4 regions of the Planococcus sp. TJ-201 genome follow, and region 1 is predicted to be linked to each of the others. Evidence: riboswitches for the same ligand, from Rfam matches in the RefSeq annotation. Region 1 holds a riboswitch; each other region holds the start of a gene.

The links. Region 1 has a riboswitch for S-adenosylmethionine ahead of sat (sulfate adenylyltransferase). Riboswitches for the same ligand answer to the same signal wherever they lie in the genome.
Region 2: linked by a shared signal. The riboswitch ahead of metK (methionine adenosyltransferase) and the one ahead of sat (sulfate adenylyltransferase) in region 1 are both predicted to bind S-adenosylmethionine.
Region 3: linked by a shared signal. The riboswitch ahead of AC4EG4_RS15455 (methionine ABC transporter ATP-binding protein) and the one ahead of sat (sulfate adenylyltransferase) in region 1 are both predicted to bind S-adenosylmethionine.
Region 4: linked by a shared signal. The riboswitch ahead of AC4EG4_RS05635 (methionine ABC transporter ATP-binding protein) and the one ahead of sat (sulfate adenylyltransferase) in region 1 are both predicted to bind S-adenosylmethionine.

The regions. Positions count from the first base shown of each region.
Region 1 covers NZ_JBZDOG010000004.1:31,039-38,773, forward strand. The annotation lists gene AC4EG4_RS10830 (sugar ABC transporter substrate-binding protein) at 1-426, shown strand, start outside; gene AC4EG4_RS10835 (sensor histidine kinase) at 423-1,889, shown strand; gene AC4EG4_RS10840 (response regulator) at 1,864-3,414, shown strand; gene xylF (D-xylose ABC transporter substrate-binding protein) at 3,416-4,468, shown strand; gene AC4EG4_RS10850 (NAD(P)-binding protein) at 4,497-5,129, opposite strand; SAM riboswitch class I at 5,407-5,513, shown strand; gene sat (sulfate adenylyltransferase) at 5,625-6,788, shown strand; gene AC4EG4_RS10860 (SLC13 family permease) at 6,806-7,735, shown strand, end outside.
Region 2 covers NZ_JBZDOG010000007.1:12,604-20,338, forward strand. The annotation lists gene AC4EG4_RS15855 (metal ABC transporter solute-binding protein, Zn/Mn family) at 1-930, opposite strand, end outside; gene yidD (membrane protein insertion efficiency factor YidD) at 1,018-1,248, opposite strand; gene AC4EG4_RS15865 (Dps family protein) at 1,358-1,804, shown strand; gene ytkD (RNA deprotection pyrophosphohydrolase) at 1,871-2,329, shown strand; gene AC4EG4_RS15875 (alpha/beta hydrolase family protein) at 2,310-3,089, shown strand; gene pckA (phosphoenolpyruvate carboxykinase (ATP)) at 3,143-4,732, opposite strand; SAM riboswitch class I at 5,053-5,165, shown strand; gene metK (methionine adenosyltransferase) at 5,368-6,576, shown strand; gene AC4EG4_RS15890 (gamma carbonic anhydrase) at 6,639-7,148, opposite strand; gene AC4EG4_RS15895 (alpha/beta hydrolase) at 7,244-7,735, shown strand, end outside.
Region 3 covers NZ_JBZDOG010000006.1:148,308-156,042, reverse strand. The annotation lists gene AC4EG4_RS15480 (YuzK family famiily protein) at 263-418, opposite strand; gene AC4EG4_RS15475 (hypothetical protein) at 675-1,205, opposite strand; gene AC4EG4_RS15470 (dicarboxylate/amino acid:cation symporter) at 1,306-2,478, opposite strand; gene AC4EG4_RS15465 (MetQ/NlpA family ABC transporter substrate-binding protein) at 2,634-3,449, opposite strand; gene AC4EG4_RS15460 (methionine ABC transporter permease) at 3,500-4,168, opposite strand; gene AC4EG4_RS15455 (methionine ABC transporter ATP-binding protein) at 4,161-5,186, opposite strand; SAM riboswitch class I at 5,275-5,379, opposite strand; gene AC4EG4_RS15450 (thioredoxin family protein) at 5,414-5,740, opposite strand; gene AC4EG4_RS15445 (toprim domain-containing protein) at 5,746-6,084, opposite strand; gene gcvH (glycine cleavage system protein GcvH) at 6,280-6,660, opposite strand; gene AC4EG4_RS15435 (arsenate reductase family protein) at 6,739-7,092, opposite strand; gene AC4EG4_RS15430 (acyl-CoA dehydrogenase FadE) at 7,573-7,735, opposite strand, start outside.
Region 4 covers NZ_JBZDOG010000001.1:1,119,535-1,127,269, reverse strand. The annotation lists gene AC4EG4_RS05660 (STAS domain-containing protein) at 1-178, shown strand, start outside; gene pepT (peptidase T) at 229-1,446, opposite strand; gene AC4EG4_RS05650 (M20 family metallopeptidase) at 1,583-2,788, opposite strand; gene AC4EG4_RS05645 (MetQ/NlpA family ABC transporter substrate-binding protein) at 2,883-3,716, opposite strand; gene AC4EG4_RS05640 (methionine ABC transporter permease) at 3,927-4,577, opposite strand; gene AC4EG4_RS05635 (methionine ABC transporter ATP-binding protein) at 4,567-5,598, opposite strand; SAM riboswitch class I at 5,738-5,854, opposite strand; gene AC4EG4_RS05630 (glycerol-3-phosphate acyltransferase) at 5,978-6,619, opposite strand; SAM riboswitch class I at 6,752-6,867, shown strand; gene AC4EG4_RS05625 (O-acetylhomoserine aminocarboxypropyltransferase/cysteine synthase family protein) at 6,969-7,735, shown strand, end outside.

The DNA.
Region 1 (7,735 bases):
CGGCAGCGTCTGAAGGGCGTAACAGAAGGCTTGGCACAGCATGCTGGAATTTCCACAGTTTATGCAGAAAGCGGCAAGTCAGACGAAGAAATAGTGGCTGTTACGCAAAACACTTTGAACCATAACCCAAATCTTGAGGCATTTATTGCACTCAACGCTAACCACGTAGGGCCGATGATGAAAGAAATCAGCAGAAGAGCGCAACTAGAACCTTATTATTTTTATTCGTTTGATGATGGATCTGAAACGGCATCGTTGCTGGGCGAGGGCAAACTGGATGCGATGGTCCAGCAGTCTCCCGAACAGATGGGTGAACAAAGTGTTGAGTTGATGATGCAATGGTTGAGAGATGAGGTTGTTCCACTGGATGCCAGTGGATATACCACAGATATTCGTATCGTGAAAGGAGCGGAAGCTCAGCCATGAATACGATTCAGAAAAAGATCTGGATGCTCGCACTCGTGGTGTTGGTGATGATGATTGCCATATGGCTGACGCTAACCTTTTACAATCAAAAAGTACAGACCCAGTACAATGATATTTTGCAGCGTTATTTGCAGATGAACGAAATCACCACGGAAAGCCAGCAAATGGTGACTGATTTGAATAATTACTTGTTACTGCCCTCAGATGAAACTGAATCTTACCTGGAGGCCAGTAAAGAAAATCTTCTGGGCATTCAATCAACGATCTATGAACTGCGGAATGTAGAAAATGAATTTGCGTTAACCAATTACAGCCACTTGATCAGCAGTTTTATCGAAACAGTAGATCGATCTGTAAGTTTTCAAGAAGAGGGCGATACCGAAGCTTCCTTAGCTGAATTTACAGAAGCAACGCGAATTTCCATGTACATTTCTGAAATGACCTTAACCATCATTGATACCGAACTGAAAACCTATGAAGAATTTTACCGGGGAATCATTGAGCAATCGGCGGAACTAGAGCAACTCAGCATCTGGCTCTTGCTGTTGATTACAACCGCATTGCTGCTGTTTACGTATCTGTTTTCACTCAGTATCACAAAACCAATCCACCAATTGACAAAAGCGGCAAATGAGTTGGCCAAAGGGCGCTTTGACAGGGAAGTTCAAGTGGATTCCAATGACGAAATTGCGTTTCTTGCTAAAACTTTCAACCATATGCGAAGAAACATCAACGCCATGATCGTGGAGATCCAACAAAAAGCACAATTGGAAAGCGAGTTGCAAGACAGCAAACTGCTGCTTCAGCAAAGCCAACTGCGCAATTTGCAGAGCCAAATCAATCCTCATTTTCTATTCAATACTTTGAATACCTTATCGAAAAAAGCGTATTTGGATGGGGCTGAAGAAACCAGTGACTTGTTGGTCAGTGTCGCCAGTTTGCTGCGCTATAACTTGAAGCGCATGGACCGTGCTGTGACGCTGGCCGAAGAGGAATTTGTCCTGCGGCAATACATGGAAATCCAGAAAGCACGGTTCAGCGACCGATTGCATTTTTTTATAGAGCTGGACTCGACGTGTTTAAATTTGCAGATTCCTGGCCTCACGCTGCAGCCGCTTATTGAAAATGCGGTGATTCATGCGATTGAGCCGGAGGAAGATGGTGGCCATATTTGGTTCCGCATCAAAGACCAAGGAGAAGAAGTGTGGATCGAAATCGAAGATAATGGCCAGGGAATGAGTCTGGACAAACAGCAGCAATTGCTCGAAGGGTCGATCGTACCGGCGGAGGGGCATTCAACTGGCATCGGCTTTGTTAATGTCGTCAAAAGGCTGCAGTTGTTTTACGGAAAGGACGATTTGGTAGCGATTGAAAGCAAAATCGGCCAAGGCACAAAAATTATTTTGAAATTACCGAAAGTCAGGGGGGCGACGCACCATGATCAAGCTGTTGATAGTGGATGATGAGCCAATTGAACGGGATGGGATGCAAGCTATTTTGCAGCGTGCCTATAACGAGTTTGACATTAAACAGGCCCGAAACGGCAAAATAGCGATTGATTTGGCAGAATCTTGGGAGCCTGACTGGATTTTTATGGATATTATGATGCCAGGTATGACAGGGTTGGAGGCCATCGAAAAGATCCAGCAGCGAGATCGGGATATTCAGTTCGTCATGATCACGGCTTTTGATACGTTCGATTATGCCCGACAGGCAATCAAGTTAGGGGTCAAAGACTATTTGCTCAAGCCAAGTAAAGCCAGTGAAATTGTAGCAACTGTCGGAAAATTGCTTGAGCAGCAAGCTCAAAAAGAACAGGCTTCGGCGGTCCAGCACCAGCAGCAGGAAGACTTCCAGAAAGCCTTGGCGATTGTGGAAACCGATGTTGTCACCCAATTGCTGTTTGATCATGTCCACGATGTCCATATCGAAATGCTGGTGGACTTGCTCGAAATCCCAGCGACTGCTGAGAAATTTGTTATGACGGTTATGGTACCGGAAGGCTTGGAAAAATTGTATCCGCAACTAAAAGAGAAAATCCGTCAAACTGAAAATGCGTGGATTGGCGCTTTGTATGGCCGCCAATTGCCTATTATTGTTTTTCGAAATCAAGAAAAATCGTTTCGGTCTCAGGCAATTTCATTGGTCAGAGCGATCTTGTCCATTTCGGACAGCCGACAGGAAGGATGGTTTGTCGGCGTGGGACCCGTTTGTGAATCACTGGAAGATATCCGGAATTCCTATCAAAAATCGCTGATCGCCACAATGGACTTGTCACTGCCATCCAGATACCGTTTTTCTTCTGACGTCCCTTCTCTTGAAAAAGTGGGCGATGCTATTTTTGTTAAGCAACAGGAGAAAAAGCTATTTGATTTTATTCGGTTGGGAGAATGGGAGTCAATTAACCGACTGGCGGCAGACCTGATCCGGCGCTTCGAACAAGAAGGAGCGACAATTCTTTGGACACAGCAGCGGACACTTGAGTTTTTATGGGTTACTGCGCGGGTCATGGGCGAAATGGGCATCGACGCTACAATTCCCTATTACACCATCCAAGCCAAGGATCATCGGCAGCTGCTTAATGAAACGCTGCAAGTGATTGAACGATTGAAACAGGTTTACTTGAAGCATTACGATCGCCTGGAAGTGGATAAAGTCCATCAGATCAAGCAGTATATTATGGATCATTCCCACGAAGATATTTCATTGGATGCACTGGCGCGGAAAGTAGAGTTAAGTCCCATTTATTTGAGCAAAATGTTCAAAGAAAAACTGGGCATCAACTATATCGATTTCTTAACCTCCTGCCGTATGGACAAAGCGAAAAAGTTGTTGGGAGATCCACAAAAAAGCTTAAAGGAAATTTCTTTCGAGATCGGTTACCATGAGCCAAATTATTTCAGCAAAGTGTTTAAGAAGATGAACAATGTGTCTCCGAAGGAATACCGACGGACATTAGTGGAAAGGAAAGATCAGTCTAATGAATAAAATGACTCAACTGGCCACGGTTTTATTCATTAGCCTGTTTTTGGGTGCATGTGCACCCGAGCAGTCAATCGGCAAAGCGGTACCCGAAAAAGCAACGGTCACGGACCGTGATGAGCCTATTAAAATTGGGTTTTCCATGGATACGCTGAAAGAAGAGCGCTGGTTGAAAGACCAGGCGCTGTTCAAGAAAGCGATAGAGGACTTGGGCGCGGAAGTGGAGATTGTGGCAGCCAATGGCGACGATGCCTTGCAGCTTGCTCAGGCTGAAACGCTGATTCAACAAGGCATCGACTTATTGGTCATTGTGCCGCATAACGCGGAAGCGACCGCAGCCATTGTCCATACGGCTCATCGCGCTGGAATTCAAGTGATTGCTTATGACCGGCTGGTGAAAAATGCAGACATCGATTTATACGTATCGTTTGATAACGAGCAAGTAGGCGAAATGCAGGCAGAGGCAATTTTAGAGCTGGTGCCAAAAGGGAATTACGTCTATATCGGAGGGGCAACGACCGATAACAATGTTCACTTGATCAAGAAGGGCGTATTCAACGTATTGCAGCCTGCCATCAACCGGGGAGATATTAAAATTGTTTACGATCAATGGACCGAAGACTGGTCACCGGAAAAAGCATTTCTCAATATGACCGAAGCCCTTGAAGCAAATAACAATCAAATTGATGCAGTCATAGCCGCTAATGATGCAACGGCTGGCGGTGTTATTCAGGCATTGGAAGCGCAGGGCTTAGCGGGCAAAATTCCGGTAGCGGGCCAGGACGCAGAACTGGCTGCTGCGCAGCGAATCGTCGGCGGTACCCAAACAATGACGGTTTACAAACCCATTCAAACCTTAACTGAACAAGCTGCTGCTCTGGCAGTCAGAATGGCAGAAGGGGAAAGCGTCACTACCGTAAAATCTGTCAATAATGGCAAGATCGATGTGCCATCCATTTTACTGGCGCCCATTCCAGTGACTGCTGAAAACATGAGGGATACCGTTATTGCAGATGGTTTCCATACCGGGACAGATGTTTACGGAGCGGGCAATGAATAAATGCTAATTTGCCCTCCAGCTTCAACCTCTATTCGGTAGCATTGTCTTTGGCTGCGAGCAGCTGCAATTCATGGAGCGTGTGTTGTTGAACTTCATTTGATAAAAAAGATTTGTCCAAGAAATTGCGCAAGTAGTTTTCCTTGGTGTTTCTGGACAGCTTAGTTTGTTTGAGAAGCTGTCTGGCATGATAAAGAAAGTCTAAGTATTGTTCATAGCTCTCGTCAAATTGTTCTTGCAGTTCGTGTTTGATTTTTTTGGCGAGCATCGGGCTTGCGCCATTTGTAGAAACAATGATGCTCAATTTGCCTCTGTTGAAATGTGCAGGAAACTGAACATTGCCAGACTCTGCTTCGGTAGAAGCATTGACCAGGCAATTTGGCGGGGCGGCTTTTTGTGCGGCGGCGTTAACGACCGGGTCGTTTGTCGCAATCACCAGCATGAAAGCCTCTTCGGCATCTTTTGGCTCGAACTTTTTTTGTTTCCATCCAATTTGTCCTTCTTCCACCCACCGCTGGATTGTCGGCGTTACGGATGGGCTAATCACGGTCAAGCTGGCTTTGCTGTCGAGCAACCCGTCCAGTTTTCGTTCAGCAATTTTCCCTCCGCCGACAACGACCACGTTTTTGTTTCCCAAATCGATCATGATGGGGATTACTGTCATCTTCTCCGCCTCCTCCATTCCTTTAATAGTATCAAATAAGTGCTTCACTGCACTGAATAGAAATGGTTCAACTCCCACCTCTTGTGGAGGATCTGTCCAAGGCAAATGAAGTGGTATATAGCCGTTATCTTTTCAAAAAAAATTATTCCTTTGGCCCTATGGCAATACAGCTTTTTCAAAAAAAAGTTAAAACATAGTTTGACACTCTGAATAGTATATTATATACTTTGTGAAATCAAATTTTTCAATTAATTTTCCAATGCCAATTGAATATGCATTCTTATCAAGAGAGACGGAGGGATTGGCCCTTTGATGTCTCAGCAACCCTCCTTTATGGAAACGGTGCTAACTCCAATAGGCTTTCATCAGCCTAGAAGATAAGAAGAGAGTTTTGTTTTTACGGACCTTCTTCTTGCCGAAGAGGGTCCTTTTCTTTTTGTCTGAACAGTTTTTAAGAAAGCAACAGAACACAAAACTAACCTTGGAGGTAATAACATGACGAACAAAGCACATGGTGGAGACTTGGTAAACAGACAGCTGACAGGCACCGAAAGAGAAAAGGCATTAAAGAATGCGGAAACACTTTCCACTTTATTCATTTCAGATTGGGCCATCTCGGATTTGGAACTGATCGGCATCGGTGGGTTTAGCCCGTTGACTGGTTTTCTTGGACAAAAGGATTATGAAAGTGTGCTGCATACATCGCGCCTCAGCAATGGCAACGTGTGGAGTGTACCCATTACATTATCGGTCACGACAGAAGAAGCAGACAGCTACGAGCTGGGCGATGAAATTGCGCTGAAAGGCAAAGACGGTGTCATCTACGGAACACTCGAGCTGAAGGAAAAGTACACGTATGACAAAAGGTTGGAAGCAGAAAAAATTTACGGCACGACAGAAGTAGCACATGCTGGCGTGGAAAAACTATACGAACGCGGAGATGTTTACTTGGCAGGTCCTATCACCTTATTAAATCGTCCGGACCATAGCGAGTTCAAAGAATTTCATCTGGACCCGGTTGAAACGCGCCAGTTATTCCAAGATCTTGGCTGGAAAACGATTGTCGGCTTCCAGACGCGCAACCCGGTGCATCGCGCACATGAATACATTCAAAAAGCCGCATTGGAAGTGGTGGATGGCCTCTTGCTGAACCCGCTCGTGGGTGAAACAAAATCCGATGACATTTCAGCTGCAGTGCGGATGGAAAGCTACCAAGTCATCTTAAAGCATTACTATCCTGCAGACCGGGCGCGCCTCGCCATCTATCCAGCTGCAATGCGCTACGCCGGACCGAAAGAAGCGGTTCTTCACGCCATTGTCCGCAAAAACTACGGTTGTACACATTTCATCGTTGGACGGGATCATGCCGGTGTCGGCGATTACTACGGCACATACGAGGCACAGGAATTCATCAGCCAGTTTGAAGAAGAATTGGGCATTCAAATTTTCAAATTCGAGCATTCATTTTACTGCAATGCATGCGAAAACATGGCCACGGCTAAGACATGTCCGCACAGCGCAGAAAACCATGTTCATTTAAGTGGCACGAAAGTTCGTGAATTGCTTCGCAACGGAGAAAAACCACCGAAGCAGTTTTCCCGTCCGGAAGTAGCCGATGTGCTCATCAAAGGCTTGCGGGAGACCGTTATTAGTAACTAATTAGGGGATGGTTGCCCGTGTCAGTCCAAATGATTTTTGTGCTTATCGTCATCGTCGCCATGGTCAGCGCCTTGCTTTTTGAAATTGCCCGTCCGGATATGATTGTATTTTCAGCATTGGTAGTGTTGCTGCTGTCCGGAATTTTAACAACAGAAGAAGCATTGCGCGGATTTTCGAATCCAGGAATGTTGACAATCGCTTTACTGTTCATCGTTGTCGGTACTGTACAAAAGCACGGCCTGATCGACCAGATGATGATTGGCTGGCTGAATAAAGGCAAAAGCTTGAAAGGATCTTTGTTTCGTATTTTTCTTCCGCTCCCGTTGTTTTCGGCTTTTTTGAACAACACACCCATTGTTGTCACGTTAACTCCACTTTTGAAAAAATGGTGTGAAGAACGCAATATCGCACCTTCCAAAGTGCTGATTCCTTTATCGTATGTAACGATTTTTGGGGGGACTATCACCCTAATGGGAACATCGACCAATCTTGTGGTGCACGGGATGCTGCTCGATTACGGCCTGCCTGGCTTTTCGTTGTTTCAATTAGCAATTGTCGGCATTCCCATCACCATTGTCGGTTTGATTTACTTGTTTACGGTAGGCAACATGCTGTTGCCTGAGAACAACAGTTTCAGCAAGCAGGTCGTTGAAGATTCCAGAAACTACATTGCTGAAATGGTGGTGGAAGAAAATTTTCCTTACGCCAATCAAACGGTGGAATTAGCAAAACTGCGCGACTTGAAAGGTTTGTACTTGATTGAAATTATCCGAGATCAGACCCGGATTTCATCGGTCAGTTCCAAAACCATCATTCAGTCAGGAGACCGCCTAATTTTTACCGGACTCATTTCAACGATCGCAGAGCTGCAAAAAAGAAAAGGGCTGACTTTAAAGACCGGGACCAATTTGCAGTTGGAGGATTTGAAAAACGGCAACACGCAGCTG
Region 2 (7,735 bases), on a different contig from region 1:
GGACGAAACATTTTGTTCAAAGACAATGTACTCTATATTTTCTGCTTTTGCTTGATCAACAATTTCCGTCAACTCTTTTTGCGAAGGTTCATCCTGGCTATTCAAGCCGGCAATCGCCACTTGCTCAAAACCATACGGCTCTGACAAATAACTGAAAGCGGCATGAGACACGAAGAAAGTGTCTTTAGTAACGCGTTCGCCCAAAGCCTCGAACGAGCGATCCAAGGTCTCCAGTTCCACGACCAGTTCAGTGTAGTTGCTTTCATAAGTAGCTGCATTTTCTGGATCTGCTTCTGTTAATGAATTTTTAATCGATTCTGCCAGTTTTTCGCTTAGTGATGGAGACATCCACACATGCGGATCGGTCGAACCGTGGTTATGGCCGTCGTGGCTTCCAGTTTCTTCTGAGTGTGCTTCATCATCATGCGCTTCGTCACTATGAGCTTCTTCATCGTGTGCGTCTTCACTGTGAGCTTCTTCGTCATGCGCTTCGTCACTGTTAGCCTCTTCATCGTGTGCTTCTTCGTCATGAGCTTCATCACTATGGCCTAAAGCTGCTTCCAGTTCTTCGTCTGAAATAGCGTCAGCAGTCGCGACAAATTCAACATTTTCGTTCTGCAAAGTGTCTTGGGCGCTGTCAATAAATCCTTCCAGGCCAAGTCCAATAGAGAACATCAAGTCTGCATCTGCCAGCCCGATCATTTCTTGCTGTGTCGGCTCGAAGGTGTGTTCATTTGAACCTGCCGGATAAATTGATTGCACATTCACCAAGTCGCCAGCAATGCGTTCTGTAAAATAAGTGAGGGGATAGACTGTTGTATAGACTTCGAGCTTTTCAGGGTTTTCATCCACACTCTGAGCTTCTTCACTTGTATCTCCACAAGCGGCTAATAATAGTGGCAAGGTTGCCAGTAATAGGATCTTTTTCATGTTCTACCTCCAAAATGTAATCGTTACGTTTTAATGACTAGTTGAATATTACAGGATGATTCCAAAAAACACAAGAAAAACCACCAATTATTTTTTTGGTGGCCATTCTTCCGGGACAAAATCGATTCCGCCTTTGTGGAAAGGGTGACAGCTTAAGATGCGTTTGGCTGCCAAATATCCACCTTTTAAGGCGCCATGTTTTTCTACAGCCTCAATGCCATAATGCGAACACGTTGGATAGAAGCGGCAGCTTGGGGGCGACAGAGGAGAGATAAACCGCTGATAAAAGCGAAAAGTCTTCAGTAGCATTGTCTTCATAGTTCTTCAGCTCTTTTCGGATAGATTACATCGTATGTTTATTGTAGGGGGATTAGAGGTAATAATAAAGTATAAGTACTTATCAAAACTAATTGGAGTGTGATTGGAAATGTCTACAGAATTAAACCAAGAATTAAACGTACAAGTGGCGACATGGTCAGTTGCCTACACAAAATTACATAATTTTCATTGGTATGTAAAAGGGCCTTCGTTCTTTACATTGCATGTGAAATTCGAGGAATTGTACAACGAAGCAACTCTTCATATGGACGAAATCGCGGAGCGTTTGCTGGCACTGGGTGGGAAACCTGTGGCTACAATGAAAGAGCAGCTTAAGCTGTCCGTAATTGAAGAGGCTAATAGCAAAGAGTCAGCTGAAGATATGGTCGATACAGTGGTTAGTGACTACGACAAAATCATGAAATCATTGAAAAAAGGCATGGAGTTGGCAGCGGCAGATGGGGATGACATGACAGAAGACATGTTTAATGCCATCCATCAGAACCTTGAAAAACATTCATGGATGTTATCAGCATTCCTTGGCGAAAAGAAGTAAAATAGAAGTATACAAGCGTACACTGAAAGTTAGTGTACGTTTTTCTTATGGCATCGAGGTGGAAAAATGCAGTATCAGGATCTAAATGGTTATCAATGTGAACTATCATTTGAAAAAAATAGCTTTTCTTTAGAAAGCAGGCATGTACTGGTCATTTGCCAATACGAGGGCAAGTGGGTGCTGACCCAACATAACGAGCGGGGCCTGGAGTTTCCAGGAGGGAAAGTAGAAGCTGGGGAACGTTTACAAGGAGCTGCAAAACGGGAAGTATACGAAGAGACCGGCGCTCAAGTAAAAGAGCTGGAATGGTTTGCAGAGTATGTGGTGCATTCGGCGAAACCATTCTGCAAGACTGTTTTTATAGCTGAAGTTGAAAAAGTGGATAAAATTCCGCTACTTGAAACAAAGGGAATTGTTTTAATGGGGGAATTAAAGCTGGACGATGAGTTCAGTTTTCTAATGAAAGATGCTGGAATGAGGAAAATTATAGAGAAGGTGAAGCAGCTTGGAAAATGGGAAGATTAAATCAAAAAAACACTTTCCTTCACCAAATCCCAATGTACGCTTAACGGAAATTGTTTATTGGTCAGAAGGATTGAAGGTCAAAGGAATGCTTGCAGAACCAAAAGAACCGGGAAACTATAGCGGCATTTTGTATTTACGAGGCGGCATCCAGTCGATTGGAATGGTTCGCCCTGCGCGTATTGCCCAGTTCGCTGCACAAGGCTTTGTGGTATTTGCTCCGTACTATAGAGGCAATCGAGGCGGCGAAGGCCGAGACGAATTTGCCGGTGCGGATCGTTGGGATGCCGTTCACGCTGTGGATGTCTTAAAAAAATACAGCAACGGGTACGTGCACTTGCTGGCATTTTCCCGCGGTGGCATTATGGCGTTATGGACCGCCGTTTTGCGTTCGGACATTACCTCGCTTGTCACATGGGCCGGAGTTACAGATACGGTGCTGACCTATAAAGAGCGGCCAGACATGCGGCGCATGATGAAACGGCTTTACGGCGGCACACCCAATACGGCGCTTGCCGCATACGAAGAACGCAATCCGTTGATGCGGATTGAAGAAAGCTGTGCGCCCATGCTCATTATCCATGGCCTTCAGGATGAAAACGTCTCTCCTGCCCAAGCCTATCTGCTAGAAGAAACTCTAGCGCTCAACAATCAGCCATACGAAACTTGGTATTTCAAAGATTATACGCATTTCTTTCCACCGGCTGCCAATCGCAAAACAGTTCGGGCAATTTGCCAATGGATGAGAGATAAAGAGCAATAGGAAAGTAAAAAAAGCCCGTTCGGATTTTACTCCGAACGGGCTTTAAGGGATGCTTATTTTTGAAGTGGTCCGCCAAGTGTTGTGATTTCAGGTGCGACAGTACCGAACTTCTGGAAGTTTTCCTGGAATTTTTGTGCCAATTCCACAGCTTTTGAATCGTATGCTTCTTTATCTGCCCAAGCATGGCGTGGGTTTAACACATCGGCTGGTACACCAGGTACTTGTACTGGAATTTCAAGGCCGAAGATAGCTTCTTTTTCAGTCGGCACATCATTCAATTCGCCTTTGATGGCAGCGCGAACCATTGTCCGAGTGTAAGAAAGCTTCATGCGGCTGCCGACTCCATAGACTCCACCCGTCCAGCCGGTGTTGACAAGAAAGACTTGAACATCGTGCTCATCAATTTTGCTGCCGAGCATTTCAGCGTATACCGTTGCGTGCAGCGGCAAGAATGGCGAACCAAAGCAAGTTGAGAACGTTGCTTCAGGTATAGTGATGCCACGCTCTGTACCAGCTAATTTTGATGTGTAGCCACTAAGGAAATGATACATAGCCTGTTCTTTTGTCAGCTTGCTGATTGGAGGCAATACGCCGAAAGCGTCTGCAGTCAAGAAAACAATCGTTTTTGGGTGACCCGCAACTGAAGGATCTACAATATTGTCAATTGCCTGCATTGGGTAGGCGGCACGTGTGTTTTCAGTTAATGAACCGTCGTCATAATCCGGGATGCGTGTATCCGGATCAACAACCACATTTTCCAAAACCGAACCGAAACGGATCGCGTCATAGATTTGCGGTTCGTTTTCACGCGACAGGTTGATGGTTTTTGCATAGCAGCCGCCTTCGATGTTGAAGACGCCATTATCAGACCAGCCATGCTCGTCATCACCGATCAGCTTGCGGTCTCCATCTGCTGACAAGGTCGTTTTGCCGGTACCGGACAAGCCGAAAAATAAAGTTACATCGCCATCTTGTCCTACGTTTGCTGAACAGTGCATTGGAAGAATGCCTCTTTCTGGCAACAAGTAGTTCATAATAGAAAAGATCGATTTTTTCATTTCGCCGGCGTATTCAGTTCCGCCGATTAAAATGATGCGCTGTTCCATGGAGACGATGATGAATGTTTCTGAAGCCGTACCGTCAACTGCAGGGTCTGCCATGAATGTAGGGGCATAAACCACCGTGAAGTCAGCTTCATGCGCTTGCAGCTCTTCAGCTGACGGACGGATGAACAGTTGGTGGGCAAACAAGTTGTGCCACGCGTATTCATTGATGGTTTGAATTGGCACACGTGATTCGTGGTCCGCTCCGGCAAATCCTTTGAAAACGAAAAGAGCATCTTTTTCTTTTAAGTGCTTAATCACCTTAGCGTATAATTTTTCAAACACTTCGCTAGAAATTGGACGGTTCACATTGCCCCAGTCGACTTTGTCTTTAGAGCTTTCTTCTTCCACCATGTATTTGTCTTTCGGTGAGCGGCCCGTGTATTTTCCTGTCTCCGCTTTTACAGCGCCTTCCCGAGTCAATACGGCTTCCCCGCGGGATGTTGCTGCTTCCACTAGTTGTGGCACTGATAATTGAACATGTACATTTTGGCCAGTTAAAAGATCCTTTAAATCATTTGCAAAGTTCACTGAAGTCATATATATGTACCTTCCTTTTCTGTTATTCCCATGGCGATGGGGAGGATGTATATTCGTTCATTAGTATAACACATTAGGTTTATTAGTCTATACTAATCCCCTTCGGAAATCAAAAATTATTGGATAGACTCTATATGAGGCAGGAATCTGCAAGTAAATAAACTGTACAAGACATACAAATGGGTTTGCCTATATAACGAGTTGTAGAGAGCGGGAGGAATGAGCGGAACGAGCAGCAGGCAATTTACTATCTCATTTTAATTCGAAAAAATCATTGACATCCCAGTACTATTTCCGTATGATGAAAAATTGAACGGATACTCTTATTCCGAGCTGGTGGAGGGGACAGGCCCTATGAAACCCGGCAACCTGCTGCATACGCAGTGATGGTGCCAAACCTGAAGCAAGGTGCACAGGCCTTGGATGATAAGAGTGAAAGGTGCTTATGATGATTCTCCTTTCCTCATGATGAATGAGTGAAGGGATTTTTTTATGGAATGCCCTTAATCCTCGTGTGAAAGGCCACAAACGGCTTGAAGTTCAATCTGGATTTTGTCTGGAACGGACTTGACATGGGAAACGAGTACCGTATCAATTTCGAGAGCAATCTCGCAGGATATAAGGAGGAACATTTTTTGAAAAACCGTCGATTATTTACATCAGAATCAGTAACAGAAGGACATCCGGATAAAATTTGTGACCAAATCTCAGATGCTATTTTGGATGCAATCTTGACCGAAGATCCAAACGCACGTGTTGCATGCGAGACCACTGTAACGACAGGGCTGGTTTTAGTAGCCGGAGAAATTACCACTTCTACTTATGTGGACATTCCGAAAGTCGTTAGACAAACGGTAAGAGAAATTGGATACACACGAGCTAAATACGGTTTCGATTCAGAAACAAGTGCAGTGCTAACAGCAATCGATGAGCAATCACCGGATATTGCTGCTGGAGTCAATGTGGCGCTTGAGTCACGCGAAGGCCAAATGACTGATAAAGAATTGGATGATATCGGAGCAGGCGACCAAGGGTTGATGTTCGGGTATGCCAACAACGAAACAGAAGAATTGATGCCATTGCCGATTTCATTGGCACATAAATTGGCGCGCCGTTTGGCTGAAGTGCGCAAAGAAGAAATTCTTCCCTACTTGCGTCCCGATGGCAAAACACAGGTAACTGTTGAGTACGACGAAAACAATAAGCCGCTTCGTGTGGACACAATTGTTATCTCGACGCAGCATCACCCAGAAGTAACACTTGAGCAAATTCAACGCAACATCAAAGAGTACGTCATCAAAGAAGTCGTTCCGGCAAAATGGATTGACGAAGAGACCAAATACTTCATTAACCCAACGGGGCGCTTTGTTATTGGCGGACCTCAGGGAGATGCAGGCTTAACTGGCCGCAAAATCATCGTAGATACTTACGGTGGCTATGCTCGCCACGGCGGCGGCGCATTTTCCGGTAAAGACGCAACAAAAGTTGACCGTTCAGCAGCTTATGCTGCACGTTATGTAGCGAAAAACATTGTAGCGGCTGGCCTGGCAGATAAATGTGAAGTGCAATTGGCATATGCAATCGGTGTAGCACATCCAGTATCGATCGCTTTTGATACATTTGGCACCGGCATTGTGGACGAAGACAAATTGGATGATTTGGTACGCGCGAACTTTGATTTGCGTCCTGCTGGAATCATCAAAATGCTTGATCTTCGCCGCCCAATCTACAAGCAGACAGCAGCTTACGGACATTTTGGCCGTACAGATGTTGATCTTCCTTGGGAGCGTACGGACAAAGCAGCACTTTTGAAAGAACAAGCTGGCGTTGAAGCTGGTATCTAAAACTGTATAAAAATAAAGGACGATCCGGCATTCCTGCCGGATCGTCCTTTTTTGTGCTAGCCCTATTGAAGAGACTTGTAGTAAGCGCCTTTTTCAGCGTATTCGCGGACAATTCGTTCCATGTCCACTTTGTCGTCTTCGCGCAGTTCACGGACAACTTTTGCTGGCCGTCCGAGAGCGAGCATGCCTGGTGGAATGATTTTTCCGGGGGGCACGAGGCTGCCGGCACCAATAAATGCGCCTTCTCCAACTTCTGCTCCGTCTAAAATAATCGAACCCATCCCAACTAATGCCCCTTTTCGAATGGTGCAGCTGTGCAAGGTCACTTGATGGCCAATCGTTACCTCATCTTCTAGCACCAATGGTTTGCCAGGACTTTGGTGCAGCATGCAAAGATCTTGGATATTCACTTTATTGCCAATAACAGTGGGGGATACGTCACCGCGAATCACAGTATTAAACCAAACTGATGAATCGGCGCCAATCGTCACATCACCAGAAATGGTGGTGTAGTCTGCGATGAAAACGGATGGATCAATTTGGGGGAATTTGTCTTTAAATGGATAAATCATGGCAAAGCTCCTTTAAAAAAGATAAGATATTCTATATCGTAACAAATCAAATCAAAACGTCAAATTGGAGCTTGGAATGGAAAGGAAGTTGGACTATGTGGAAATGGCAGGCTGAAGGAACGGCTAAGGCAACAGTTGTGCTGATCCATAGTGCATATGAGCAGCATTTGCGCTATGCATGGCAAATTGAAAAATGGCGAGCGGCAGGATTCGATGTTTATATGGCAGACTTGCCGGGCCATGGCAAAAACGCTGGAGCCGACAAGGTTCACCGCGAATCGTTTGATGTCTACGAACAGGCGGTACATGATATGCTGAAGCTGTCATCGGAAAATGATCTGCCGGTGTTTGTCATTGCCCACGGCCTCGGTGCCACCATCACAATGAATGTTCTTGGCAATCGTAAATTTAACGTGGCGGGAGCTATTTTTACATCTCCTTGGCTGCAGTTAAAAAAGTTGCCGCCAAAAGCGCCCAATTCATTTCCAGGTGTTGCTCAGCTGACAGGACGCAGAAAAATGGACCACGAGATTGCATTGCGTGACCTCACAAGAAGCCAATTCAGCCTCGAACAGGGAGCTGAAAAC
Region 3 (7,735 bases), on a different contig from region 1:
CTCCATAAAGTTAATTGTTGAATGGCAAACCATTCTTAATTAGTATCATTCTAATCTTAACCGATATCCACCCTACTGGCAAATCATTAAACTGTCTGCAAAGCTGTGGGAAATCATTTCAGAATACTGGATTTCTCACTTGTTTACTAAAATGCGGTATGATAACTGTCATATATTTTTATTTTCAATAAAAGAATCCTAATTGAGAATTTATATCAATAAAAAACCAGCATCCAAAGATGCTGGTTTACTTTTTATATGATTAGTCTCGATGAATCTGCCGTTCGATTTGGCTGGCTACTTTTTGGCCTAGCTGATAATCCTGCTCACGGCGCTGCTCGACTTCCAGTATTTTGTCAGGGTCATTTTGATACTCGTCAATTCCGAAACCATGTGCGTTTCTGAATGCCTGTTCCATTTTCTCCGTCTTTTCAATACCTTGCGAATCGATAATGAACCATTCCTTTCAATCTGTTGGTTTTAAGAATACCTTTATTAGTATACCCCGAAAAATATCAAATAAACACTCTAATAGTCTAATTAATCTGAAAACAGAACTTTTGTCTTATATTCTGTCTTCAACGAAATTTCCTTTTTGCATGCTTCTATTAAACTTTTAAAAGTATAGTAAAAATTGAAAGCCCTGGCGATTTCTCGCCAGGGCTCTGCTTTATTTATTGTGAGACTTCATTGTAAATGCTTGATGCCGCTAAGTCTTGCTCAACAAGCAATTCATTTAACATATCGTCTGCTTCTAGGAATTTTTCGTTAGCTGCTTCAAATGATGCATCTTTCGTCAATTCTTCCGCTTTCATTTCGTAAGATTCATGCATTGCAGTAAATGCGGATTCGATCGATTCTTGGTGCTCTTCTAATGCTGCAGGAATTTCAATTGTTTCTACTGCACTAGCTGCTTCTTCAGCAGAAGCGATGGCTGCGTCTTTCATGGTCTGCAATTCGTCGCCTTCTGGCAATGTTTCTTCTGCCTGGCTCATTTCGAATGCATTCAAGTCACCATCTACAGCATTGATCGTATTCGGAATGGACATGTAAAATTTCATCAATTCCTGCTTTACATCTTGGTTGCCTTCCGAAGTTTCAGCACCTGCTGTTTCTTCTGCCGGTTCTGTTGTCGTCGCTTCTTCTTCTCCGCAAGCCGTCAATAAAACTGCTGCTGATAAACCAATTGCCCATAATTTCTTCATGATGTTTTCCCCCTACTGTGTAATATCTTTGCTATAGTAGCACAGAAATTACCAATAGAATAGACCTTTTGAAATAGTTGTAATTGGTCGAATCAATCAATTATTCCAAACTTTTTCGGCCATTTGTGAAACGGTCGACAATATGTGCTAAAGCTCCGTCACCCGTGACGTTTGCTGCAGTACCGAAGCTGTCCTGTGCCATGTAAAGGGCGATCATCAAGGCAACCATTGTGGCATCAAACCCAAGCATAACTTCCAGTAAACCAATCGCTGCCATAACCGCACCGCCTGGAACTCCTGGTGCAGCGATCATTGTTACACCCAGCATTAAAATGAACGGGAAGAAATCGCCAAAGGTCGGGACTCCGCCTGTCAACAATACTACACCTATCGCACATGATACCAAGGTGATGGTACTGCCGGATAGATGAATGGTTGCAAACAAAGGAACGGTAAAGTCTGCCACCCGTTCATTAACTCCCGATTTACGGGATTGGCGCAAAGTGACCGGAATGGTTGCTGCAGAAGACTGCGTGCCAAGTGCCGTGAAATATGCCGGCATCATCGTTTTTAAGATTCCAAAAGGATTTTTCCCTTTTAATGCGCCAGCTGATGAATACTGAAGCAACAGCATGGTCCAGTGAAGGATCAAAATCATTAAAAAGACAATTGCGAACAACGATAAGATTTCAAATACTGCCCCGCCATAGGCCATATTGGCAAAAATACCAAAGATGTGGAACGGCAACAAAGGAATAATCACGTAAGAAATCGTCTTCTCAATAATTGCTTGGAATTCATCAAAAAATGAGGTCATGGTCTTGCTTCCTGTCGATGCCATGCCGATGCCGAGCAAGAACGCCAGGATCAATGCTGACATAACACCAAAAACAGGCGGCATATCAAGGGCAATAAATGTCGCTGCTAATGCATGCTCCGGATCTTCCAAGCTGCTTAAAGAGCCTTCCCGCATAACATTGGGCAAAACCGTGGTTGCTGCAAAAAACGCTAAAATCCCCGCTGTTACGGTAGATGCATAGGCAACTCCGGTGGCTACACCCAAAAGCTTGCCTGAACCTTTGCCCAATTTTGCAATTCCCGGAGCAATAAAGCCGAGAATAATCAACGGTACAATAAAGTTTAGAAAATTACCAAAAATCGTGGTAAACGTTGCGAATACCCGCACCATCCATTCTGGCGCAACCAATCCAATGAGAACCCCCAACACAATTGCCACGACAATACGTGGCAGCAAACCAAAATTGAATTTCATCAAATTGTCCTCCTCATATGAACAAATGCTTATTTTATATTATTCAAAAGTAGCACAGACCTTTTAAGAATGACAGCCATATAGGAAAACGCGAAATATTTTTATTATTTAAACAAAATAAAAAAGCATCCGTTGAAGGATGCTTTTTTACAGGATTATTCGACTGGTACGACTGAGCCGCCCCATTCTTCCAAAATGAAATCTTTAATTTCTTGTGAAGTTAACACTTCCACTAATGCTGCAATGTTTTCGTTTTCTTCATCGCCAGCGCGCACTGCAATAATGTTAGCATATGGAGAATCTGAAGACTCAAGTGCAATGGAATCTTCCATTGGGCTAATGCCTGCATCAATTGCATAGTTCGAGTTGATTAGAACTGCATCGCCTTCACCTGCTTCATACATTTGAACCAACAATGCCGCTTCGTAGTTGGCATCAAATTGAAGATCTTTCGGGTTTTCAACAACGTCGCTTACTTCAGCAGCTGTTTTTTCTACACCTTCAGCCAATGTAATCAAGCCTTCAGCTTCAAGCATAGAAAGAATGCGGCCGTGATCAGCAACCGAGTTGCTCATCAAAATCGTTCCACCTTCAGGCAGTTCATCAAGTGAAGCGTGATCCTGAGAGTAAACACCGATTGGCTCGATGTGAATGCTGCCTGCGTTTTCAAATTCGTAGCCATGATCCGCTACTTGCGACTCTAGGTAAGGAATGTGTTGGAAATAGTTGGCGTCGATTTCACCAGACTCTAAATCTTCATTTGGCAGGATGTAATCCTGGTATGTTTCAATTTCAAGTTCAATGCCCTGCTCTTCTAGAATCGGTTGTGCCTGTTCTAAAATTTCAGCGTGGGGCACGTTCGAAGCGCCAACGCGCAAGGTGCTCGATTCTTCTTCTTCGCTTGCCCCGCCATTTCCGCATCCTGCGAGTACTAAAGCTGTTAGTGCTGTTCCTGCTACAAATTTCTTCATCTGACTCTCTCCCTTTTCATGTGTTTTTATATAGTACGGAAAATCCGCTGCTATCGTTTGTCTGACTTAGTTGTTACCCAATCACCTATAAATTGAATAACGAAGACGATAATCAAAATTAAGATCGTTGCCATTAACGTGACATCTTCCCGGCTGCGCTGGAACCCGTCCAAGAAAGCCAAAGTCCCAAGGCCGCCTGCGCCAATGATGCCAGCCATTGCCGTGTAACCGACTAATGCAATGGCCGTCACCGTGATTCCGGAAATTAAAGCCGGTTTCGATTCAGGCAACAGGACTTTCCAAATGATGGTGCCGGTTGTCGCGCCCATAGAACGGGCAGCTTCGATGACCCCTTTATCAATTTCTTTCAAGGCAATCAGCACCATGCGTGCATAAAATGGAGCTGATCCGATGATCAATGCCGGCAATGCAGCGTTGGGTCCACGAATAGAGCCCATCAAGAATAACGTAAACGGAATCAATAAGATAATCAGGATGATAAAGGGAATCGAGCGGAAAATATTCACGAATGCCCCTGTCAGCCAGTTGACGACTTTGTTTGCCCATAATTGCTTTGGCGCTGTCAAAAACAGCAAAATGCCAAGGGCCAATCCAATAACAAATGTAAATACTGTAGACAATGCCGTCATGTAAAGTGTTTCAATAGTGGCTTCCCACATATTGTCCCAATCGACGTTCGGGAATAATGATTCAATCATTGTGCATCACCTCCGCTTGGACATCTTCTAACCGAAGGAATGCCAGTGCTTCTTCAATTTCTGCTGCTGAACCTTTCAATTGCAGGATCAACGTTCCATATGCCCCGCGCTGTGTGTGCGAGATATTGCCTTGAACAATGTTGACTTCCACTGCATGGCTGCGGATCAACTTTGTCAGAATCGGCTGTTCAGTTTGGTCTCCGACAAAGACCAATTTTACCAACTCGCCTGTCGGATACAATTCCCGAAGATTTTTGATGGTTTCGTGCGAATCACCGGAATCGGTAACCTGTGCCACAAAACGTTTCGTGATTTCTTCTTTCGGCGATTGGAAAACATTCAGAACATCGCCAAGTTCAACCACCCGGCCGCCTTCCATGACCGCCACACGATGGCAAATCTTGCGGATTACATGCATTTCATGAGTGATTAACACAATGGTCAAACCCAATCGTTTGTTGATGTCCACCAGCAGATCCAGGATGGCATCGGTTGTTTCTGGATCGAGTGCAGATGTTGCTTCGTCACACAACAAGACTTCCGGATCATTCGCCAGTGCCCGGGCAATGCCGACGCGCTGTTTCTGTCCGCCTGAAAGTTCCGATGGATACGCGTTTTCACGGCCAGTCAATCCAACCAGTTCGATCAACTCTTGAACTCGGTTGCCCCGCTGTGCTTTTGCCACTCCGGCAATCTCGAGCGGGAACTCGATATTCTCTCTTACTGTTCGAGACCATAACAAGTTGAAATGCTGGAAAATCATGCTGACTTTTTGGCGGGCCTTGCGCAATTCTCCACCTTTAATCGCTGTGATCGTCTGCCCGTTAATTTCGACTGTTCCTGAAGTTGGTTTTTCCAAACCGTTCAACAACCGGATCAACGTACTTTTACCAGCTCCGCTGTACCCGATAATGCCGAAGATTTCACCATCGGAAATGGATAAATCGACTCCGTCAACAGCTGTAAGAACTGCTTTGCCTGTATCGAATTTTTTCGTTACTTTTTTTAACTCAATCATCTCTTGAACACCCCTAGATTCTAAAAATAAAAAACCCTTCCGCGCAGAACTGAGCAGAAGGGCAAACGTATATTATACGGAAACCAATCTCTCATCTTCCAAAGCTTTCGCTTCGTGTGATTTGGCACCATTTCATTTTCATGACGGTTGCCGGGCTTCATAGGGCACTTCCCTCCACCACTCTTAATAAGAGTTTTGATATGAAATTATTTTATCAGAATCTCAATTTACCATGACGTGCTAAATTCGTCAACAGATTTCAACTTATCATATAAATATGGGACCGAATGGAAAGCATAAATCTTTTCCTCAATTTTGCCATTCTCCGTAATTAGCAGGCACGGCACACTTTCCACTTGGTATAAGCCTGCAATTTCTTGGACATAATTCAAGTTGGCTTTGCCGATTTCAAGATCCGGCAGCAGTTCTGTGACGACTGTCAACATCTTTGAAGCGACCTGGCAAGTCCCGCACATCGGCGTATATAAATAAAACGCAGTGGTCCGTTTTGTGTTTTTTTCTTTGATCCATTCTTTATGTGTCCATTCTTTCATCTTCTTCATCCCTCTATCAATAGCTTGTTGACCCGGACATTCGCTGCAATCAGCACATCCATCAAAATGCGAAGCGGTGTCGTTGAAACTTCCTTGTAGCTGCGATTCACATAGAAATGGCGGGCTTCCGGGAATTCACGTTTGACTAACTTCCGCAACTTTTCTCCTGAAGAATCGGCATCCACCAATATGATAATATCCTGATCTTCGTAAGGCAATAATAATTCTTCAAGCCGCGATGCACTTACTGTACCATTTGTGCAAAGAATCGTCACGGGTTCTGCAATGAGCGGCGCAATCCTCGACTTGTCGCTGATTCCCTCCACCACAATCACCTTTCCCATAAACATTCACCCCATCGAATATAGAATAAGAAAAGTCCTATTACTCAACTATACTAATTAATTCAATAGTTTCAAGAATATCACCTTGACGCCATAGAACCCTATTTCTTTCCTTGGGCCGTTTCAGCATTTTTTCCAATTCTATTCGGGGAGAAAAAAACAAAAAAGCGCCTAGGCATAGGCGCTTTCCAAAGTTTACTCGTTTGTCATTTCTTTGTATTGGTCTGCAGTCATCAGTTCGTTGACTTCTTCTTCAGAAGGGGCTTCGATAACCACCATCCAAGCTTGCTCGTAAGGAGATTCGTTGACGAATTCCGGGCTGTCTTCAAGCTCAGAGTTGACCTCAACTACTTTTCCGCTGATAGGTGCGTATAGTTCCGAAACCGTTTTAACAGATTCTACGCTGCCGAAGGGCTGATCTTTTTTCAGTTCTTCGCCAACTTGCGGAAGCTCAACAAAAACGATATCTCCCAATTCAGCCTGTGCGAAATGAGTAATTCCGATACGCGCATTGCCATCTTCGATTTTGACCCATTCGTGTTCTTTTGAATAACGAAGTTCTGCTGGTGTGCTCATCTTGACCCCTCCAAATTATGTAGTTCATTCATGTTCAGTTTGACATAAACAGCCGTGAAACACAAGATGACGCAGCCTTTATAACCAGCTCGTCCGGTAGTCCTCTTCTTTAAAGCCCAGTGTCACCTGTTTGCCGTCCCAAGCAAGCGGACGCTTGATCAGCATCCCGTCTGAAGCCAATAATTCCAGCTGCTGTTCTTCGGTCATGTCTGACAGCTTGTCTTTCAAGCTCAGTGAACGATAGACCAAGCCGCTCGTGTTGAAAAATTTCTTCAACTCCACCCCGCTTGCCTGGTAAATCTCTGTCAATTGTTCTTTTGTTGGCGGATTTTCTGCAATGTGAATTTCGTTATATTCGACACCGTTTTTTTCCAGCCAGCTTTTCGCTTTTCGGCACGTTGTGCATTTTGGATAAGCATAATAGGTAATCAAGTTAGAACCCCCTTTTTTCAAGCTTACCAAAAAGAACCCAAACGGTCGACGACAAAAAAACAGGCCAACCCAGATTTACTGGTTTGGCCTGTTCAGACTGTAGACAAAGGCTTACCCAAATGAATAGCCGTGCATAACCCCAACCGGTCAGGCCACTCCGCTTTCCGTGGGCTCAGCTTCAGCCTCCTCGTCACTTGCGTTCCTGCGGGGTCTTCAGCTTTCGCTGTCCCACAGGAGTCTGCGTGGCCAGTCCAATTGGGGGCGTGTGGTTCCAATCAAAGAGAGAAGCCTGTTCCTCACTTCACGCAAAAATTCGTAGCGCAAGGCGACGACTCAGCGCTTCGTCCGCCTGAAGCGCAGAATTCCGTATAAAACCCGACCAATTAAGATTTTATTCATTAGGTCGGGTAACTATTCTTATGTCTACAAGCTCAACAGGCACCCCCAACTTTACTGGAGGTGCCTGTTTTGAGAAAGCTATTACACAACGTATTTTTCGACATCGATTAGCTTGACAGCCGCTTCGCGTTTTTTCGCAATGACATTGTAAGGCGTTGAACGAGTCAATTTACGCAATGCAGAAAGCATCATACGCTGGTTGTCGCCTTCGATGGCTGCGATCAATGTTTCTTTCGCATCTCTT
Region 4 (7,735 bases), on a different contig from region 1:
AAAGTTAGGGTCAGCCGCATCATTAATCGGAACACAAACGATATTGGTGGGCATCTCAGCAAAAATGAGCCTGACGATTACAGACTCAGGCATCAACTTATCAAAATTTCAATGTTTCCAAACGCTGCAGCACGGCATTCATTATGCCTTAGCTCAAAATGGACGATGCATCGTATAAGTTGAAAAAGAGCGTATTGGATCTGATCCAATACGCTCTTTGTTGTTTATTTACTTAGCAGATTTGACGATTTCAATAATGACTTGTGTTGCTTTTTCCATGTTCTCGGCTGAAATGAACTCGTATTTTCCGTGGTAGTTTTCTCCACCCGTGAAAATATTCGGAGTTGGAAGCCCCATATAGGATAACTGGGATCCGTCTGTTCCGCCGCGAACTGGAACAATGTTGGGTTTAATGCCGAGTGCAGTCATCGCATGTTCAGCATTGTCGACAATCTCCATAACAGGCTCAATTTTCTCACGCATATTGTAATACTGATCTTCGATTTCCAAATGGATGGCTTCTTCACCATATTGCTGCTGCAGTTTTTTAGCAACTGACTGCATATGCTGCTTTTTGGCCTCGAACTTATCTTTATCGAAATCACGGATAATATACGTCAATTCCGCGGTTTCCACATTGCCGGTAAAATTGTTCAAATGGATAAACCCTTCGTATCCTTCGGTCAATTCAGGCACTTCGCTTTTCGGCATTTCCTGCTGAAATTGAATGGCTACTGTTTGGGCATTGACCATTTTGTCTTTTGCTGAACCAGGATGAACGCTTTTTCCTTGGACCACTAGTTTGCCACTGGCGGCATTAAAGCTTTCATACTGCAATTCGCCAAGAGGGCCACCATCCATTGTGTAAGCATATTTTGCACCAAAACGTTCTACATCAAACTTGTGTGGGCCACGGCCAATTTCTTCATCCGGCGTAAATGCGACACGAATTTCTCCGTGCTCAATTTCCGGGTGGGTATGTAAATAGTCCATTGCCGTCATGATTTCAGCGATACCGGCTTTATTATCAGCGCCAAGAAGAGTTGTGCCGTCTGTTGTAATCAATGTATGCCCAACATAGTTTTGAAGGGCAGGAAAGTCGGCAACCGTCATCACAACACTCTCGTTCAACGGAATGTCCTGTCCGTCATAATCATTGATGCGTTGTGGATTAACATTTTTTCCGGTAAAGTCGGTGGCTGTATCTACATGTGCCAGGAAGCCAATCACTGGAATGTCCCGCTCTGTGTTGGCTGGCAGCGTGCCAAACAGATAACCAGCGCTATCCATTCCAACATCGGTTAGGCCAATGGAATTCATCTCCTGTTCCAACTCACGGAGCAAATCAAACTGGGTATCCGTAGAAGGCGTAGTGGTGCTGTTAAAATCAGATTGTGTATCGATTTTTGCGTAACGGACAAGCCGTTCAATTAAGTTCTCCAACATGTATAATCCCCCTCGAATAAGTTCTGTATAAATTGAACAATGGGTTCAACCTATATAGGAATAGTTTAGCATGAAGTGGGAAAGGGATGAAAATTCTGGATAAAAAAACGATGCCCCTGTGAGGAGCATCGTTTTTTTAATTTTGTAGTTTTGCTTTCACAGCATCGGCGTGAACCGCTTTAATTTGTTCTAAAAGAGCCGTCTCCGTAAGCAGGCGATAGCCGGTATTGGCCAACGCTTTTGCACCTTTAATGAGGGCGCTGTTTCCATGTTCCGATTTAGCAGCTTCACGGAACTCAGCCGTATGGGCAATCAAGCTCTCAGGTCCAATTTTAATATAACCATGTGCAGTAGGAACTTCATAACTGATATTGCCAGCGTCTGTAGAGCCAAGGCCAGAGATGCGGGAGTCGGCCACAGCCTCGCCTTGTGCTTCGAGCTCGCTTCGGACAATTGTGTCGAGAGCCGGAGTCAGGACCAAGTCACGAACTTCATTTTGGAAACGCTCGATTTTCACGGTAGCACCCGTTGCCAAAGCAGCGCCTTCGGCAATGGCACGGATTTTGCGCGCGGTATCGGATGTTTTCTTCCAGGAATCGCCGCGGATGTAAAAGCGGGCAGCCGCATATTCGGGAATAATGTTCGGTGCATCCCCTCCGTGTGTAATGATGCCATGGACACGTGCATCTGATGGCAGTTGTTGCCGCAGTGCATTAATGCTGTTAAACAGCTGCAAAACGGCATCGAGTGCATTGATGCCTTCTTCAGGAGATCCTGCCGCATGGGCAGGCTTGCCATAAAAGTGGAATTCCAATGGATCGACTGCCAGGGAAGGACCGGTGACAGCCGAATTTCCGGAAGGGTGCAGCATTAAAGCAGCATCAATGCCTTCGAGCAGGCCATGTTTCACGAAACTGCCTTTGGCACTGCCATTTGGACCGCCTTCTTCTGCAGGTGTTCCAAGCACCACAACGCGGCCGCCGGTAGTTTCCAGTGTTTCAGATAAGGCAATAGCGGCCGCAACACTGGTTGTTCCAATGATATTGTGGCCGCAGGCATGGCCGATACCCGGAAGTGCGTCGTACTCAGCCAGGTAGGCAATCGTCGGTCCAGGAAGAGAGCTTTTCTTGCTGGCGAAAAAGGCAGTATCGTGGCCTGCAACTGCTTTCTCAACGGAAAACCCTGCATCCTCAAGCAAACGAATCAGTAGCGAACTGGCATAAACCTCTTCGTTGCCAATTTCAGGTTTGGCATGGATTGCCTGGCTTGTGTCAATGTAAATGCTGCCTCGGGAATCGATTGACTGGCTAAGAGTTTGTGCTGCTTCCTTGGTAAGGGTCATTGGAATTCCTCCTGTAAAGGTTAGATTGAATGCATGATGGATTGACTATAATTGAGGCTGTACGAAAAGCCATGTTTGGTTCAATCGGAAATGCTTATTCGTAATCGACCAATTCCTCAACTGTTACAACAGTTGGAATCTGAGCGCCTTCTGTGTGTTCGATAATGAAGTCAGCAGTGTCTTCCTGCTGATAAATTTCGACGATTTTCTGGTATGCTTCGTTGTCCGCTTCTTCAGCACTTGCAGCAATCAAGTTGATGTACGGTTTAGCTGTGTCGCTTTCGCGGGCAATCGGATCTTCAGTCGGGTTTAAGCCAGCATCTACTGCAACGCCGTTGTTGATGACGGAACCGGCAACATCCGGCATAGCGCGTGGCGTGTGGCCAGAAACCATTGGCATAATTTCAATGTTTTTCGGGTTATCGATAATGTCTTCGGCAGTTCCTGTAAGCCCGGCATCCTCAGATAAGGTGATCAATCCTGCTTCATCGAGCAGCAGGAGGGCACGGCCCATGTTGGTTGCTTCGTTTGGCATTGCGATTTGCGAACCTTCAGGAATTTCATCGATTGATTCGTATTTGTCGGAGTACAAGCCCATTGGCGCAATGACAGTTGAGCCGATTGGCACGATATCGATATTGTGTTCTTCCACAAACTCATCAAAGTACGAAATGGTTTGGAAAGCATTCAAGTCAAGTTCTCCTTCAGCAAGTGCCAAGTTTGGTGCTACGTAGTCGGAAAAAGTTTGAATTTCCAAATCAATTCCTTCAGCTTCTGCTTTATCGGCAATGTAATCCCAGATGGTGGTGTCGGAACCGCTGATGCCAAGCGTAACGGTAGTGTTGCCTTCAGAACTGCTATCGTCTCCGCAAGCCCCAAGGGTTAGTGCTGCAAGTGAAAGTAATGCTGTAGCTGTAATTTTTTTCATGATTAATTCCTCCAATTTCTCTCTAATGTTTTTATTCGTTCTAAACTTTTATATCCGTCAGAGCTACACGGGCGCTTGCGCTTTTCTTTGTCTAGACTCCAGCTGCCAGATTCTCGGGTCATAAGCCACTCTGGCTGTGCGGCAACGAACGCCGCTTCGCCAGATCGTCTTATGCCTGTCGAATCTAAACGGCAGCTTCCGCTTTTCTTGTCAACTGCGTCGCACACTTCTTGACAATACATTTCCGAGTGTTTGGACGCCTTGCACGAGAACAACAAGAATCGCTACTGTAATGAACATGACAAGCGTGTCGAATCGCTGGTAGCCATAAGTGATGGCCAAATCGCCAAGGCCGCCGCCTCCGATGGCACCTGCCATCGCCGATGCACCAATCAGGCCAACTACCGCGATGGTTAATGCGAGAACCAGAGAGCTTAGAGCTTCTGGAATGAGAAAGCGGAAAATGATTTGCATCGGTGTGGCGCCCATTGCTTGAGCCGCTTCGATAACGCCTTTGTCGACTTCCAATAAGGAGTTTTCAATCAACCGGGCAATATAAGGGCCAGCGTAGAAGACCAATGGCACAATGGCAGCAGCTGTTCCGATGGACGTGCCGACGATCAGGCGGGTCAAAGGAATAATGGCCACCATCAAAATGATAAACGGAACGGAACGGAAAATATTGATGACAATGTTGAGCACTTTGGAAATCGGTTCGTTTTCCAATAAATGGCCTTTGCGTGTAACCACTAGCAAGATGCCGAGTGGAAAGCCAATCAATAACGAAAAGCCGAAGGATGCGCCGGTCATGTAAATGGTTTCCCATAAAGCTTCTAAGATTTGTTCGTAATTAACTGACATAGTTATTGACCTCCTCTATTTGAATATCACTGTCCCGAATAGAGGATAAGGCTCGCCGGATTTCACTTGGCTCTCCGGAAAATTCAACAATCAGATTGCCGTAAGGAATGCCCTGCAACTCTGTAACATTGCCGAACAGCACGTTCAAATCAACTTTGAAATCCCGCGAGACACGCGACATGAACGGTTTGCCGACCGAATTTCCAGTAAACTGGAGGCGATAAATCGCATTGTCGCTTTTGGCGTTCTGAATTTGCAAGAGCAGTGATTCCGGAAGCTCATCATTCATGACCGAGCGGACAAAACGTTTTGTCGTAGGTTGTTGCGGGTTCGAGAAAATATCGAAAACGCTGCCTTGCTCAATGACTTTTCCTGTTTCAAGCACAGCTACCTTATCGCAAATTTCCCGGATAACGCCCATCTCATGTGTAATGAGCAAAATGGTGATGTTGTATTCATTGTTGATTTTGCGCAGCAGATCCAAAATTGATTTAGTCGTTTGCGGATCGAGTGCCGAGGTCGCTTCGTCGCATAGCAGGACGGAAGGGTTGGTAGCCAGCGCACGGGCAATGCCGATTCGCTGTTTTTGTCCACCGGATAGCTGATCCGGGTACTTTTGTGCCTGATCCCCCAGACCGACAAAGTCGAGCAGGTCTTTTACTTGTTTTTCGATCTCCGCTTTTGGTGTTTTCGCCAACAAAAGCGGCATCGCAACATTATGGTAAACCGTTTTTGAATTCAGCAGATTAAAATGCTGAAAAATCATGCCGATGTCTTTTCGGATGGTGCGGATTTCCTTGCTGGATAGGGTGGATATGTCTTTTCCCAGAATCATTACACGTCCTGTGGTAGGGCGTTCGAGCAGGTTGACCGTGCGGATCAATGAACTTTTTCCGGCTCCACTAAAGCCGATAACTCCGTATATTTCTCCGGTTTCGACGGTCAGGTCAATGCCATTCAAGGCATGGATTTCCTGTTTGCCTGATTGGTAGGTCTTGGCGACGCCTTCGAATTGAATCATGGTGATGGTGCCTCCTTAGGTTGGAATGAATTGTATCAAATCGACGGTGTCTCAAATGCTGATTGAGATAATAGACAAAAAAGAGCCCTCTTTTTTCTCATCCATAAGAAAAAAGAGGGCTCCAGTTGAAACCATCTAATTCTCATCTTCCAAATGCCTTAAATGGCATTTGCAGGAGTTGGCACAGTTTTTGCGGTTAAACAAATCTGCTGCCGAAACGTCTCAGGGCCTGTCCCTCGGTTTCTCTTGATAAGAAAGTGATGTATGCTATTCGATTCGTGAGTCTTACTTTATGGTGAAATAACAAAAAAGTCAAGAAAAACTTTGAGATTTATTTCACAATCTTTAAAATGTGAGAAAAACCACTGTGAAATCTACTTTAAGATGATGTACTAGATTTCTTGCGCAAAACTGAAGATACTTTACTTTCAGTACCATCTTTTATTCGGATAATGTTTTCATTATGCTTCCATACGGCCATAGCAAATAAAGCCGAAGCAGTCAGCAAGGGCCAAGCTCCAGATGCCGGAATAAAAGCAATGACAAAATAAACGGCATAAAGAACAAATACGCCAATTACCAAGTAGTCTGTTGCAAGCGAAACGCCGATCAACAGAATCAGTCCAAGCAACCCAAGCTTCCAATCGAGGGCGAGCATAACGCCAATGACTGAAGCGGTTCCTTTCCCGCCGTCAAAGTTCATGTAAAAGGGAAAGTTGTGCCCGAAAACTACCCCGGCACCTGCCACAAACAACAAAGCCCAAGTCATTTCAGCTGAGAAGTTTCCTGTTTCCAATAATAAGCGGAGACCTGCAACTGCAGCAAATCCTTTAAAAATATCAATAAATGCAACAAGCAATCCATATTTCCAGCCCAATACGATTGCAGCATTGGAAGCACCGGAATTTTTCACACCTTCTTTTTTTACGTTAACTCCTGACAAAGCCTGTGCAGCAAGGGATCCGTGAAAACAACCAATGATATAGCCTGCAACGAATAATAGCAAAATCCAAACCAGCATACCGATTCCTCCTCTATACTAAATGTTAACGTTTGAGTGAAAGGAAGGTTTCAAAATTTTTTGACTAATACGCTTGACAAAAAGCGCTGAAGTTTTTATACTTCTCAACAAGATGAAAAACCAAATCAAATACTCTTATCAAGAGTGGCGGAGGGATAGGCCCTGTGATGCCCGGCAACCGACAGACATTTTGTCTGGAAAGGTGCTAATTCCTACAGAACTGATCGACAGGTTCTGACAGATAAGAGGAGGAAACTCCGTAATTTACGGCCCTCTTCTTAACCGAAGGGGGCTTTTTGCTGTCCCTTTCTGCATGAATAGTATCCACAAAAAATAGGGGGAATGGAAAATGACCAACTTAAAACCAGAAACATTATTGCTTCACGGCGGACAACAGCCGGATCCTACGACAGGATCAAGAGGGGTTCCCATCTACAAAACTACTTCTTACGTTTTTAAGGACACTCAGCATGCACAGGATCTTTTTGGACTGAAGGATACCGGCAATATTTATTCGCGTATTATGAATCCGACGGTCGATGTCTTTGAACAGCGGGTAGCGTTATTAGAAGGCGGAACAGCAGCTGTTGCCTTGTCTTCCGGAATGGCGGCCATTGCTTTTTCCATTATGAATATAGCAGAAGCTGGAGACGAAATTGTGGCAGACAGCAACCTGTATGGCGGAACATACAATTTATTGGCGAACACGTTGCCGCGTTATGGCATTACGACAAAATTTGTGGATGCGACAAATCCCGAAAACTTCAAAGCGGCGATTACAGATAAAACCAAAGTTCTATTCGGTGAAATTATTGGCAACCCGAGCTTGAATGTCTTTGATGTAGAAAAAGTAGCAGCCATTGCTCATGAAAATGGAATTCCACTATTGATCGATAATACCTTCGCGTCGCCATATGGCAGCAATCCCATTGAATACGGGGCAGATGTCGTCATTCATTCCGCTACAAAATGGATTGGCGGGCATGGCACGACAATTGGCGGAGTGGCTGTAGACGCGGGAACGTTCAATTGGGACAATCCTCGCTTTCCGAATTACACACAGCCGGACGAAACATACCACGGATTGCGGTATGGCATCGATGTACCGGAAGCGGC